DNA from 2 places in the Rhizobium sp. BR 317 genome. Region 2 is predicted to be linked to the other one. Evidence: riboswitches for the same ligand, from Rfam matches in the RefSeq annotation. Region 2 holds a riboswitch; the other holds the start of a gene.
What was found. Region 2 has a riboswitch for FMN ahead of ribB (3,4-dihydroxy-2-butanone-4-phosphate synthase). Riboswitches for the same ligand answer to the same signal wherever they lie in the genome.

Region 1: another riboswitch for FMN. It lies ahead of QD357_RS04345 (6,7-dimethyl-8-ribityllumazine synthase); the one in region 2 lies ahead of ribB (3,4-dihydroxy-2-butanone-4-phosphate synthase).

Annotation. Positions count from the first base shown of each region.
Region 1 is NZ_JARWLB010000002.1:362,531-370,991, reverse strand. Features, by position in the region: gene QD357_RS04375 (carbohydrate ABC transporter permease) at 1-11, shown strand, start outside; gene QD357_RS04370 (Gfo/Idh/MocA family protein) at 8-1,072, shown strand; gene QD357_RS04365 (ABC transporter ATP-binding protein) at 1,086-2,090, shown strand; gene QD357_RS04360 (class I SAM-dependent methyltransferase) at 2,251-2,937, shown strand; gene phnF (phosphonate metabolism transcriptional regulator PhnF) at 2,939-3,667, shown strand; gene QD357_RS04350 (VOC family protein) at 3,673-4,023, opposite strand; gene QD357_RS04345 (6,7-dimethyl-8-ribityllumazine synthase) at 4,083-4,559, opposite strand; FMN riboswitch at 4,650-4,796, opposite strand; gene QD357_RS04340 (ABC transporter ATP-binding protein) at 4,899-5,960, opposite strand; gene QD357_RS04335 (ABC transporter permease) at 5,972-6,760, opposite strand; gene QD357_RS04330 (ABC transporter permease) at 6,757-7,650, opposite strand; gene QD357_RS04325 (ABC transporter substrate-binding protein) at 7,723-8,461, opposite strand, start outside.
Region 2 is NZ_JARWLB010000018.1:24,642-30,687, reverse strand. Features, by position in the region: gene QD357_RS24040 (type 1 glutamine amidotransferase domain-containing protein) at 1-104, shown strand, start outside; partial or broken gene QD357_RS24035 (GlcG/HbpS family heme-binding protein) at 175-489, shown strand; partial or broken gene QD357_RS24030 (helix-turn-helix domain-containing protein) at 682-891, opposite strand; partial or broken gene QD357_RS24025 (putative bifunctional diguanylate cyclase/phosphodiesterase) at 1,145-2,142, opposite strand; gene ribB (3,4-dihydroxy-2-butanone-4-phosphate synthase) at 2,219-2,860, opposite strand; FMN riboswitch at 2,980-3,125, opposite strand; gene QD357_RS24015 (glucose 1-dehydrogenase) at 3,233-4,015, opposite strand; gene tpiA (triose-phosphate isomerase) at 4,117-4,857, opposite strand; gene QD357_RS24005 (SDR family oxidoreductase) at 4,863-5,651, opposite strand; gene QD357_RS24000 (sugar ABC transporter ATP-binding protein) at 5,676-6,046, opposite strand, start outside.

The DNA.
Region 1 (8,461 bases), on a different contig from region 2:
CAGTCAAGTGAGCTCATCTCATAAGCCGATCCGCGTCTTGGTCGCCGGCCTTGGCAATATGGGCCGCAGCCATGCGCTCGCCTATCACAACAATCCCGGTTTCGAGATCGTTGGCCTGGTCAATCGCTCGATGCCGAAGCTGGCCGACGAGCTGCAGGGTTACACGATCCATCCGGATTTCGAGACGGCGCTAAAGGAGTTGAAGCCCGATCTCTGCTCGATCAACACCTATTCCGACAGCCACGCGGACTATGCGGTCATGGCTTTCGAGGCGGGCTGCGACGTCTTCGTGGAAAAGCCGCTGGCGACGACTGTCGAGGATGCGGAGCGTGTTGTGGCCGCAGCCAAGAAAGCCGGCCGCAAGCTGGTGATCGGCTATATTCTGCGTCATCATCCGTCCTGGACACGGCTGATTGCGGAAGCACGCAAGTTCGGCGGTCCTTATGTCTTCCGTATGAACCTGAACCAGCAGTCGAGTGGGCCGACCTGGGAGACGCATAAGGCGCTGATGCGCACGACGCCGCCGATCGTCGATTGCGGCGTGCATTATGTCGACGTCATGTGCCAGATCACGGACGCCAAGCCCGTCGAGGTGCGCGGCATGGGTCTGCGCCTATCGGACGAGATCGCGCCGGACATGTACAATTACGGCCATCTGCAGGTGATCTACGAAGACGGTTCGGTCGGCTGGTATGAGGCCGGCTGGGGGCCGATGATTTCCGAAACCGCCTTCTTTGTGAAGGATGTGATGTCGCCGAATGGCGCGGTATCGATCGTCATGGACCCCAACGCCAAGTCCGACGACATCGATACGCACACCAAGACCTCCGTCATCCGGCTACATACCGCCGAGACCGGCCCGAACGGCAAGTTCATCCGTCCGGACCAGGATCTGCGCATGGATGGCGAGCCGGGTCATCAGGAGCTGTGCGATCGCGAACAAGCCTTCATGCTGAAGGCCATCCGTGAGGATATCGACCTCAGCCGCCATATGGCCGATGCCGTTCAATCGCTGCGCATTTGCCTCGCCGCCGACGAGAGCGTGCGTACCGGCAAGCCCGTTTATTTGTAAGGGATAAGAGACTGTGGGATCGCTTCAACTGAAATCCATTCGCAAGGCCTATGGTACGCATGATGTGCTGAAGGGCATCGACCTCGAGGTGAAGGATGGCGAGTTCGTCATTTTCGTCGGCCCTTCCGGCTGCGGCAAGTCGACCCTTCTGCGCAGCATCGCCGGCCTGGAGGACGTGACCTCGGGCGCGGTGCTGATCAACGGCACCGACGTGACGGTAACGCCGCCCGCCAAGCGCGGCATTTCCATGGTGTTCCAGTCCTATGCGCTCTATCCGCATCTGACGGTGAAGGACAATATGGGCCTTGGCCTGAAGCAGGCCGGCACCGCCAAGGATGAGATCGATAACCGTGTGGAGAAGGCGTCGAGCATGCTTTCCCTCGCGCCTTATCTCGCCCGCCGCCCGGCGGAGCTCTCCGGCGGTCAGCGTCAGCGTGTCGCCATCGGCCGCGCCATCGTGCGCGAACCGGAGCTCTTCCTCTTCGACGAGCCGCTGTCGAACCTCGATGCGGCATTGCGCGTCCAGACCCGCCTCGAAATCGCCCGCCTGCATCGCAGCCTCAAGGCGACGATGATTTATGTCACCCACGATCAGGTGGAGGCCATGACGCTGGCTGACAAGATCGTCGTGATGAACGCCGGTGCGATCGAGCAGATCGGTTCGCCGATGGAGCTTTATAACCGCCCTGCGAATGTCTTCGTTGCCGGCTTCATCGGTTCGCCGCAGATGAATTTCATCCCTGCGGAAAAGCTCGAACAGAGCGGCGCGAAAACCGTCGGCATCCGTCCGGAGCATATCACGTTGTCACGCGAGCAAGGCACATGGGCGGCCAAGGTCATCCATGTCGAACACCTCGGCGCCGACACGATCATCTATCTCGAATCCGATCAAACCGGCCTTCTGACCGCGCGCCTCTTCGGCGAACACAAATATGAGCCGGACGAAACGGTCTATGCCACACCGGACACGGGACACATGCATCGCTTCGACGAGAATGATCAGGCTATCCGCGCGTAGGCCTTGGCTCTTAGCGAATTGAAGAGGGCTCTGCTTCGGCAGGGCCTTTTTTTATTTGTCCAGCGATAGCTTCCAATAGTCCAGTCGTCCGGACGAATTCACATGCCTGTCACAGGGCTGCGTTATTGCTCGCTCAGTCCACTCCAACAGCGAGCGCATGATGACAAACGCAGCAACCACCTACGCAACGTGGCATACCGAACCGAACGGCGACATCGCGATGGCGGAGTCGCATAGTCCGCTTTGGCGGCATTTCATCGAGACCGTACCGGAGCGGGACTTTTCGTCGAAGACGGTACTGGATTTTGGCTGCAATCGTGGCGGCTTCCTGCGGCTGCTTCACGCGATGCGGCCGTTTCGCCGCGGCGTCGGCATCGACATCGCCTCGGAATCGGTTGCGGCGGCTGTCGCGGCCAAGGGCAATATGCCGTTGGAATTTCATGTCACCACCGATCTTTCGCCTTTTGTCGACAGCTTCGATGTCGCGTTCAGCTATGAGGTGGTCTATCTGCTGCCGGAATTGAAGCGGCACGCGGAGCAGATGTTCGAGGTCATGCGCAATGGTGGCATCTATTATGCGGTCACCGGCTGCCACAACGAGATGCCCCTCTGGCCGAAATGGCGCGAGCTGATCGGCGGCAACAGCAATGCGCCGGTACAGGATCGCTCTCCCCAGGACTATATCGACGCCTTCGTTGCCGCAGGCTTCAATGTCTCCGTCAGGCGTTTCGGCTATGACGGTTTCGTCAGCGGCTCGAAGGATCGCAAATATTATCCGAGCATTCTCGATGCTCTCGCCTATCCCGCCGAATACAAGCTGTTGTTCCGGCTTGAAAAGCGCGTGTGACATGGAGACGATCGACCGCAAGAGCGGCAGCGCTCTCTGGCATCAGATCGGCGAAATCCTGGCGGCGGATATCGCCGCCGGGACCTTTGCTCCGGGCGCCAAATTGCCGACCGAACCGGAGCTTATGGAACGCTTCGGCGTCAGCCGCTTCACCGTCCGTCAGGCGCTCGGCCATCTGGAGCAGCGGGGACTGGTGCGCGCCGAGCAAGGACGGGGAACCTTCGTGCACCGAGGGGCTCTCGATTATACGCTGTCGAAGAAGACACGGTTCTCCAAGAATCTGATCGAGCAGGGTTTCGAGCCTGGCGGCGAGCTATTGATCCACGAGGTCGTTGCAGCGTCGGAGCGTGTAGCGGCACGGCTGAAGCTGGCGTCCGGCGCACCCGTCATCCATCGCCGCGGCGTGATGACGGCAGACGGTGTTCCCGTCGAACTCGGCGACAGTTATTATCCGGCTGACCGCTTTCCTGATTTCGATAAGGCGAGGTTGCAATACGAGACCATCAGCGCGGCGCTCGCCAGCTACGGTGTCCACGACTATGTACGCCTGTCGACCGAGATCGAGGCGCGCATGCCAAGTGCCGAGGAGGCACGGCTGTTGCGGCAGCCGAAGTCGACACCGGTATTGGTCATCCTCAAAGTGGATGTCGATAGCGACGGCGTACCCATAGCCTATGCTGAGACACTATGGTCGGCGGAACGGGTGACCTTCAACGTCGATTTGGGATGAACTGCCTATCGGTGGGACAGAATATTCACGATCTTGCCCAAGGGGTCGCGGACATAAAAGCGCCGGACGCCCCAGGGTTCGTCGTTCAGTTCGTAGACGATATCGAACTGCATCGATCGGGCGCGCTGATAGACCTGATCGACATCGTCGACCTCGATCGAAAGATCTGGAACGGTCGTGCCTGAGCCGCCTTCGCTGGCTATGCTGATCTGTGGGACAGTCTGGGCTTTGGAGGCGAAGGTCATGATCCAGCCGTGGTCCATGACGATATCCAAGCCGAGCAGGTCGCCATAGAAGACACGGGCGCTTGCGGGATCGGCGGCATGCAGATTGGGCACAATTCGCAGGACGGTCATGTGATGCTCCTTGCCCGAGAAATGGAGGCGGGCCTTTGCCGCGCCTCCATCATCTTAACTCAGACCGTCACCGATGGCAGCAGTTTGGCGCGTTCGCTCAGGATCTGGCGGCAAGCGTTTGCCACTTCCTGACCCTTGATGACGAAATGCTGCTTGAAGAAATGAATATGCGCTTCCGTTTCCTGGAAATGGTGGGGCGTCAGCACGGTCGAAAGAATCGGAACGCCGGTATCCAGTTGCACACGCATCATCGCATCGAGAACGGTATCGGCAACGAAATCGTGGCGGTAGATGCCGCCGTCGACGACGAAGGCGGTTGCGATGATCGCGCTATAGCGGCCGTTGCGCGCGAGCGTCTGCGCATGCAGCGGGATTTCCAGGGCACCCGGCACATCAAAAATGTCGATCGGGGAGGCGCCTTCGGTCTTCTGCCATTCGGCAACGAAGGAATCGACGCACTGATCGACGATGTCGGCATGCCAGCGAGCCCGGATCAACGCTATGCGGCCCGGCTGTGTCGAAATGGAAATGGTCATTAACTTTGCCTTTCAAGGGTTTAACTCAATATCCCTTGGGCGAACACGCAAGGTCGCAGAAGCCCCTTATGCGAAGGAGCTGTCGACCCAGCTTGCTCTCTTCCATCCGGACTATACCGTCGGCTCCGGCCTCTCACCGGATCTGCTGACCCTTCCGGCAACCGGAAGGCGCTCGCGGGCTCGGAGACCAGTCTCCATACCGCCGGTGGGGAATTGCACCCCGCCCTGAGAACGGCTGGACTATAAATGCGGTGCAACAGAAATCAAAGAAAAACGCCGGGCTTTTGGCCCGGCGTTCGCGAATAATTTTCCAAACTTCCCTGCCGCGCAGGGAGGCGATCAATCCTGGATGACAAGCAGATCGGAGGAGGCAAACCGTAGCGTGACCTTCTCGCCGACGCTCGGAGGCATCATGCCCGGGCTGTTGAACATGTCGAAGGAAATGGTGTTGCCGGCCACGTTCATGCGGGTGCGGATGACCGAACCCAGGAAGTGCGCCGAGGAGACTTCGCCCGTCAGTGCGGTGTCGCCCTTGGCCGATTCCGCCAGCGAGCCGGCTTCCGGACGTAAAGCAAGCGATACGGTGTCGCCGGGCTTATAGGCGGTGACCGATTGCTTCAATGTGACGTTCTGATCGCCGATCGTGATGCGGCTGTTGTCGGGATCGACGACCTTGCCTTCAATGAGGTTCAGCGTGCCGACGAAGGAGGCCACGAAGCGGGTGGCCGGCGTATTGTAGATTTCAAAGGGCGTGCCGATCTGATCGGCGCGGCCGGCATTCATGACGACGATGCGGTCGGAGATCGACAGCGCCTCTTCCTGATCGTGCGTCACGAAGACAGTGGTGATGCCAAGCTGCTGCTGGATCGCACGGATTTCTTCGCGCAGCGATATGCGGATCTTAGCGTCCAGCGCCGAGAGCGGCTCATCGAGCAGGAGCACTTGGGGCTTGACGGCGATGGCGCGGGCGAGCGCCACGCGCTGCTGCTGACCGCCGGACATCTGATAGGGGAAGCGGGTGGCAAGATGATCGAGCTTGATGAGGCTCAGCATCTCCTTGACGCGCTTGTCGATGTCGGATTTCGCCATGCCGGCGACCTTGAGGCCGAAAGCGACGTTGTCATGCACCGTCATGTTCGGAAACAGGGCGTAAGCCTGAAAGACCATGCCGATGTTGCGCTGGTTCGGTTTCAGCGCTCGCTGGTCTTTGCCATTGATCGTCAGCGTTCCGGCCGTCGGGTTTTCGAAACCGGCGATCATGCGCAGCACGGTCGTCTTGCCGCAGCCAGAGGGTCCGAGGAAGGAGATGAACTCTCCTTTCTCGATCTGCATATTGAAATCGTGAACGACGTGAACGTCGCCGAAGGACTTCTTGATGTGGGTGAGTTCGAGAAAAGCCATGGTGCGAAGCCTTACGCCTTAACCGGAGCCAGTTTTGAGAAGCGGGAAACGAGCTGCAGCAAGCCCATGCTGAGCCAGGTGACAGCGAGCGCGATGATAGCCAGCGCCGAAGACTGATAAGCCTGGTTGGCGCCGACAAGCTGCATGTATGGGCCGAAAGCCGGACGATTGAGCAGGGATGCCATCGTGAATTCGCCCATGACGATCGCCAGCGTGATGAAGGCGCCGGAAAGGACGCCGCTCATAACATTGGGAAAAATGCAGCGGAACATAATGGTCGTCCACTTAGCGCCAAGACTTTCGGCGGCTTCCGTCAGGGTGCCGACATCGATCGTGCGCATCGCCGTATCGACTGAACGATACATATAGGGGAGGGAGAGGACAATATAGGAGCAGACCAGAAGGAAGTTCGTCGACTGCTCGAAGCCCGTCAAAGGTAGGATCGACGACGAATTATAGAGGCGCAGATAGCCGAAGACGATGACGATGGCGGGAATGACCAGCGGCATCAAGGTGATGAATTCGACGATCGGGCGTATCTGCGGCAAACGGAGGCGCACCCAATAAGCCGTGGGCACGACGATCAGCATGCCGAAGATGATGGTCAGCAAGGCCATGAGCATCGAATAGCCGAACGCGTACAGGAAGTGAGCGTCCGAAAAGACCGATGCATAGGCGTCGAAACTATAGGCGTCGCGTCGCATGCGCAGCGAGAATTCCAGCGTACCGATGAGCGGAACGATGAAATAGATGGCGCCGATGACGACCGCGATCCAGGCAAAGAATTTTTGCAGCTTCATTTCTGCCACCGTTCCGCGCGCATGCGCATGATGATGTAGATGACGTTGGAAATGCCAGTGATGACGATCATGCCGAGAGCCATCGCATAACCGAGATTGGCGTTGTGCAGGACGTCGCCACGGATCTGGGCATAGAGCTGGATCGGTATGATGTTCAGCGAGCTGCCCGTCAGTGCGATGGCCGTTGCGATGGCGCCGAAGGCGTTGGCAAACAGCAGCAGCGTCGTGCCAAGCAGACTCGGCCAGAGAATGGGGAGCGCCACCATAAGCCAATATTGTCCAGTGGTCGCTCCGAGGATGGATGCGGCTTCACGCCATTCCTTTTTCATACCGTCCAGTGCCGGCGTGATGATCAGCACCATCAGCGGAATCTGGAAGTACATATAGGTGATGGTCAAGCCGACGAAGCTGTAGAGATTGAAGCCTGCATGAAAAATGTCGAAGCCAAGCCAGTTTTTCAGCAGCAGCGTGACGAGGCCCAGGCGACCGATCGTGGCGATGAATGCAAAAGCCAGAGGTACGCCGGCGAAATTCGAGGCGACACCGGAAAAGGTCAAAAACGTATGGCGCAGCCAAGCCGGCAGGCCGCCCATGACGAGCGCCCAGGCCAGATAAAAGCCGATCAAGGCGCCGCCAAGAGAGGATGCCAGCGATACCTTGATGCTGATCCAGTAGGAGTCCCAGATGGACTCTGTGAACAGATCGCCGATGTTCTTTAGCGTCAAGCTGCCATCGGGCGTCAGAAAGGCGCCTGCGATCAGATAGATCGTGGGGAGAATTAGAAACAGCAGCGCGAAGATCAGGAAGGGCGCTATGCCCAGCCAATCGACAACCATGCGTTTATTGATCATGGGAGTGGAATTGATCGTTGATGTCGTGACGATGCTCATGATTGGCCCGATCCGCGGCGTCAAAAAAAGGAAAACCTCCCCGCTGAGGCGGGGAGGCCATGTCAGGTCTGATTACTTTACGTTCGAACCGACGACCGAATCCCACTTGGTGGTGATGGCGGTCTTGCCAGCGGCCTGTTCGTCGAGCGTCGGGAAGACAGCCTTTTCATAGGCGGCAGCCGGCGGCAGCTTGTCGAGAAGTTCCTGCGGAACTTTCTTGTTCTTCGCCAGGTCGTTGAAGCGGATCGGGTGGCAATAGCCCTTCAGCCAGCCAATCTGACCTTCGTCGGAATAGAGGAACTCCATCCAGAGCTTGGCAGCGTTCGGATGCGGAGCAAAAGCCGAGATCGCCTGAACGTAAACGCCGGCGATGACGCCCGAAGCCGGAACCGTAACGTCAACCGGCGGGTTGCCGTTCAGGCTGTCGCGCCATGCGAGGCCGTTATAGTCCCAAGCGACGACGATCGGGGTTGCGCCCTGTGCGAGCGAAGCGGACTTGCCGATGACCGGAACGAAGTTGCCAGCCTTGTTCAGCTTTGCGAAGTAGTCGAGGCCAGCGGCACCGATCTTGGTGGCATCCTTTTCACCGGCAGCCAGGCCAGCGGCGTAAACGGCCTGAACGGCCTGGTTCGACGTGCGCGGGTCGCCAGCGAGCGAAACGGTGTTGGCGTAGTCCGACTTCTGCAGGTCAGCCCAGTCCTTCGGCGGGTTCTTCACAACGTCCTTGTTGGTGACGAAGGAGAGAACGCCGTAGTAGTCGCCGTACCAGAAACCGTCAGCATCCTTGGCGCTGTCCGGAATGGAATCCCAG
Region 2 (6,046 bases):
TGGTCGATGGCCAGCTCATCACCGGTCAGAACCCGGCCTCATCGAGCAAGGCAGCAGAAGCACTGATCGCAGCTCTGGACCAGATGAATACTAGGGCCGCCTGAACGCGCTGAAATATCGTGATCTGCCGACGGCCAGTGCGTCGACAGATCGCCTTCAGAAACCGGAGTTTTTATGTCCACCACGATTCCAGCGATGCTGCTGTCGGGTGCGCGACAGATGATCGAAAGGTGCATCGCGGCCGCCGGCGCCCTGGAAGTTGCCTGCTCAATCGCCATCGTCGAAGCGTCTGGGCACCTGCTCTCCTTTGTTCGCCAGGAAGGGGCCATGGTAGGGTCAGCCGAGCTCGCCATCGACAAGGCCTTTGCCGCTCACATTTTCAACAACCGGACCGAGGCGCTCGGTGCACTGGCCCAACCTGGCGCCGAACTCTACGGCATTCAGCATTCGTATGGTGGAAGGATCGTGGTCTTCGGCGGTGGCATTCCCATCCGGTTTGAAGGACGAACCATCGGTGCCATTGGCGGGAGTGGCGGAACTGTCGCTGAAGGCCCCCAGACGGGCAATCGTCCAGTTGGGCCGGTCGGCGACCGGCGCTTCGAGCAGCGGCGCAACAACGCGCAGCGCCGCCTCGGTCTTCACCGGCGCCGAGCCGGGCGCGATGGTCGACTTCAACGCCTCGACGCCGCCGCCCATGAAATCGCTGCGCCACAGCTGAACCGTATCTTCGCGCACACCAAAGGCTTCCGCAATGCGCGGGCTGGTCCAGCCCGAAAGCGTCAACAAGCTCGCCCGAGCCCGATCCGCTTCACCGCGCTCGCGCGAACGGGCCAGCCTTTCCAACGCCGCGCGCTGCTTCTCATCCGCCGCCACCAGAGACTTGCCCACCATCTGCCATCACGACAAATCAACCCAAACACCGAATCACAAATACCATCCGTTGGTCAACCCAGCGGAATCTGCTTAGACATTCTAGTCGGGCAATCAGCTGGTCCAGCGACCTGCCGCCGCCAGCGGCGGCGCCAATGACGAGTTGCCTTGATGCAAGGCCTGCCTAGCGTCAGCGGGAGACCCCCCGGCTTTGCCAAGCAAAGCCCGGGGGTATTTACCACTGCTCGGCTTCTAGCCGCCTGGTCTAGCCGGATCAGAGTTGGCCGTTTATGAGTTTGGAGACCTCGGATGCCGGCAGCGGCCGCGAAAAGATATAGCCCTGAACCTCATGGRATCCTTCCGCATTGACGATCGCAAGCTGATCCTCCGTCTCGATGCCCTCGATTGTTGTCGTTATGCCCAAACTCTCACCAAGGCCGGCGACGGCTCTGACGATTGCGAGCGATTCCTTTCCRKGCGGCAGGTCGCGGACAAAGGCTTGATCCACCTTGATCTTGTCGAAGGGAAAGCTTCTGAGATAGCCGAGCGACGAATAGCCTGTTCCGAAATCGTCCATGGCGATTTTCACTCCAAGGCCACGCAGCTCCTGGAGCACGTGGAGATTGTGTTCGCTCTCGTCMARCARGACCGATTCCGTTATCTCCACTTGCAAACGTGCCGGAGCGAGGCCGGAAGCAGATAGGGCATCGGCCACCGTCTTAACAAGGTTCCGATGCTTGAATTGGACGGGCGATAGGTTGACGGCTATGCTGACATGCTCGGGCCATCGAGCAGCCTGGCGGCAGGCTTGAGCGAGAATCCACTCGCCCATCGGCACGATCAGCCCGGTTTCCTCGGCAATGGGAATGAACTCYGACGGGGAAATCATGCCTCTTTCGGGACTGCGCCACCGCAAAAGCGCTTCGCAGCCTGTTACACGGCGCGATCGTAAGTTAATTAGCGGCTGGTAATGCAGCTCGAATTCGTTCCTCTCCAGCGCACCTCGGAGCGCAATCTTGATCTGCTGGTGCGCTTGCAGTTGAGCATGCATCGCCACATTAAAGCGTCTGTAAGTGCCCCGGCCGCTCGACTTCGCGCTATAAAGAGCGATATCCGCCGCTTTCATTAATCGATTATTCGTTGAGCGAGATGGCAGGCCCCATCTTCATCCATTGCGGCAGGGAGTATGATAGCGAATTCGTCACCCCCCAGTCGCGCAACGATGTCTGTAGCCCTCACGCTCTGAACCAACCGGGCGGATACCTGCCGCAGTTCTTCACGGCCGACTCATTCTACGACAAGAATTTTTTGCAACAAAACGCGCCATGTCGGCATCTATTTTGAGCGATTAGGCGGCCGACATTTCCGGTGTCGCAAGATCGCGCTGATCAGTCAGGTAGGTGATCAGATCTTCGATTGTCACCAGGAGAAGACCGTGACGTTCGGCGAACTTCTCAAGATCCGGAAGGCGCGCCATGGTGCCGTCGTCATTGGCGACTTCGCAGATCACCCCAGATCCGGAGTAGCCTGCAAGCCTTGCGAGATCGACGGCAGCCTCGGTATGGCCGGGGCGTCCAAGCACGCCCGCCGGGTGCGCACGCAGCGGAAAAATGTGGCCCGGGCGGGCAAGGTCGTCAGGCTGGGTGCCCTGCGTAACAAGGGCGCGAACCGTCGCCGCACGATCGGCTGCAGAAATCCCTGTCGTCGTTTCCGGAATGTAGTCCACGGACACCGTGAAGGCGGTCTTCAGAACCTCGGTATTGCGCGGAACCATGAGGGGAATGTCGAGCTCATCCAGCCTTTCACCCTCCATCGCCACGCAGATCAGTCCGCGCGCATAATTCATCATGAAGGCAATTGCCGCAGGCGTGATGGCATCAGACGCAATCACGAGGTCGCCCTCGTTTTCCCGATCCTGATCATCAACGACAACAACGATCTCACCACGCGAAATCGCCGCGATTGCATCTTCGATTTTAGAAATTGCCATGCACTTTGCCTTTCAAGGGTTAGCCGCTTTTGCGGCATCCAAGACTTCTTTCGAAGTCACTGTTTATCCCTTGGGCGAACAAGCCTGCGGACACACCACGACACTTGTGGTGCTCGCACGGTTGCTCTCTTCCATCCGGACTTTAACCGTCGGCCCCGGCCTCTCACCGGGTCTGCTGACCCTCCGCGATTTGCAGAGGCGCTCGCGGGCTCCGAGTTTCCTCGATACCGCCGGTGGGGAGTTTCACCCCGCCCTGAGAACGCGGATAAGATAGGCGATCGATATGGCTTCCTGCAAGAGGGCAGTTTCCCTCTCACTGTCTTTTATGCGACACAGCCGGTGAACAGCTTGGTTTCTCTTAGCCGACCGCGGTCAGGACATGATGAGACCGCCATCGACATTGATCGTCTGCCCCGTGATGTAGGCAGCATCATCGCTCGCGAGAAAGGTGACGAGGCCGGCGACGTCTTCGCCTGAACCGGCGCGCTTCATCGGAATGCCTTCGACCCATTCTTTCATCAACTCGCCCGKACCGTAATTGCCGAGGAGCTTACCCCAGGCCTGATCATTATAGGCCCACATGTCGGTCTCGATGATGCCGGGGCAGAAGGCATTGACGGTTATGTTTTCAGTGGCGACTTCCTTTGCGAGGCTCTGCGTGATCCCGACCACGCCCATCTTCGAGGCGGCATAGTGCGGCGTATAGATAAAGCCGTCTCGCGCCTGTCCCGATGCGGTATTGATGATGCGTCCGCCGCGACAATGCTTGCGCATGCGCAGGATCGCTTCCTGCGCGCACAGGAAAACACCCTTGGTGTTGACGGCCATGACCTTGTCCCACTCGCCTTCGGTCATGTCTTCAATCCGCGCGATCGTAATGACGCCGGCATTCTGGATCGAGACGTCGACAGAACCGAAGGCATCTTCCGCCGCGTCGTAAAGGGCCTTCACACTTGCTTTATCCGTGACGTCACCGACGAAGGAGATCGCTTTGCCGCCGTCCTTCTTGATCTGCTCGGCGACGGAGTGCACCGGTTCCTCATTGGCGGAAACGACGAGATTCGCGCCCTCTCTCGCAAAGCGTCTTGCGATGGCGGCACCAATGCCCCGGCTGCCTCCGGTGATGACGACGGTCTTGTTTTCGAAGCGGTTCATTCGGATGTCTCCCGGTCAATCGCCGTGCTTCCCGCGAACGGCGCTTATCAAAGTAAACTTCAAGGCCCTGTCGGAGGCCGAACAAGCGATCGGTCTCGCCTTCAAGGAACCGCGCGAAGTATTGCCGCGAAATCCGACGCCTTGAGGGAGGCTCCCCCGACAAGCGCGCCGTCTACGCCGGCAATGGCAAAGAGCGAGGCCGCGTTCGATGGCTTCACGGAGCCGCCGTAAAGGAGCCGTATCTCATGGCCTTCCGCGCCAAAACGCTTGATCACGGCGCCGCGCAAAGCGGCGTGAACTTCGGCAATCTCGGCCTCCGTCGGAACGCGGCCGGTTCCAATTGCCCATACGGGCTCGTAGGCGATGACGGTGTTGGCAGCACAGGCGTCGTCCGGAACAGATGCCGAAAGCTGACCTTCGACCACCGTGAGCGTCTTTCCGTCGGCCCTCTCATCCTCCGTTTCGCCAACGCAGATGATGGCCGTCAGTCCGGCGCGATAGGCGGCCGCCGCTTTTGCGGCGACGAGAGCACTGGTCTCGCCATGGTCCGCCCGACGCTCGGAATGGCCGAGGATCACAGAGGTTGCTCCGAGATCGGCCAACATGTCCGCGGCAATGTCGCCGGTATGGGCGCCCGCTGACGAAACGTGGCAATCCTGGCCGCCGATCCGTAGTTTTGAACCTCTCGCTATCGACGCAGCGCGATCGATAAGGGTGGCAGGCGGGCATATGATTGCTTCGGCTTTAGCGTCATCGGCTGCCACCGCGATGGCGGCAATCTCGTTCAAATCCGAGAGCAACCCGTTCATTTTCCAGTTTCCGGCGATCAGCTTGTGAGGCATCGTCATCACCAGCAGCAGAAGCCGCCGTCGACCAGCAAGTCGACACCCGTGACAAAGCTTGCCGCCTCCGAAAGCAGAAATACGGCCGGACCAACCATCTCATCGACCGTCGCCATGCGCTGCATCGGGGTCTGCTCTTCAAACAGCTTCGTCTGGTGGACCATCTCCGGCCGGGTGTTCATCGGTGTCGCGGTATAGCCCGGGGAGATTGTGTTGACGCGAATGCCGCGGCCGACCCATTCCATTGCCAGCGACTTCGACATGTGGATGACGCCGGCCTTGGAGGCGTTGTAGTGGCACTGGCTGAGACCGCGATTGACGATCACGCCCGACATGGACGCGATATTGACGATTGATCCCTTGCCCCTCTTGAGCATCGAGCGTGCTTCGGCCTGGCAGGACAGGAAGACGCCCTTGAGGTTGATGTCCATCAGCGTCTGATATTGCTCTTCTTCCATCTCCTCGGCTGGGTTGGCGTTCGCAATGCCTGCTGCGTTAAGTGCGAGGGAGAGGGGACCAAGTTCGACATCCGCCCTTTCCACCGCGTCGGCAAGCGCTGCCTTGTTGGTCACGTCAGCGGCGATCTGGATCGAGCGGCGTCCCGCCTTGCGGACGAATTCGGCGGTCTGCGACAGGCCGTCATCGTTGCGGCGGTCGAGCAACGCAACATCCGCGCCGCATTGAGCCAGGCCAATAGCGATGCGCTGGCCGATACCGCTGCCGGCGCCGGTCACGAAGGCAACTTGGCCGGAGAGATCGAAAAGCTTGGGAGCATTCAGAGTGATGTCAGGCATCGCTCTTCCTTTCTTGATGTCATTTTAGATTGTAGCCAATTCCATGACGGAAACGTCGTTTGCCTGCTCGCGCTCCAGGATCCCGGCCTGTCTTCCTTGCGCAAGCACCAGGATGCGGTTTGATACGCCGAGGACCTCTTCCAGATCGGAGCTGACCACGATGACGGCCACGCCCCTGTTCGCAAGACCGACAATAATGTCGTAGATGCCGGCGCGGGCGCCGACATCGATGCCTCGGGTCGGTTCATCGAGCACGACCACTTTGGGATCGCGCATCAGCCATTTTGCGATGACGATCTTCTGCTGGTTGCCGCCGGAGAGATCGGAGGCCAATTGCTCAGCACGGCCCTTGATACCAAATGTCGAAATGGCTCTTTTTGCGAAATCCCGTTTCA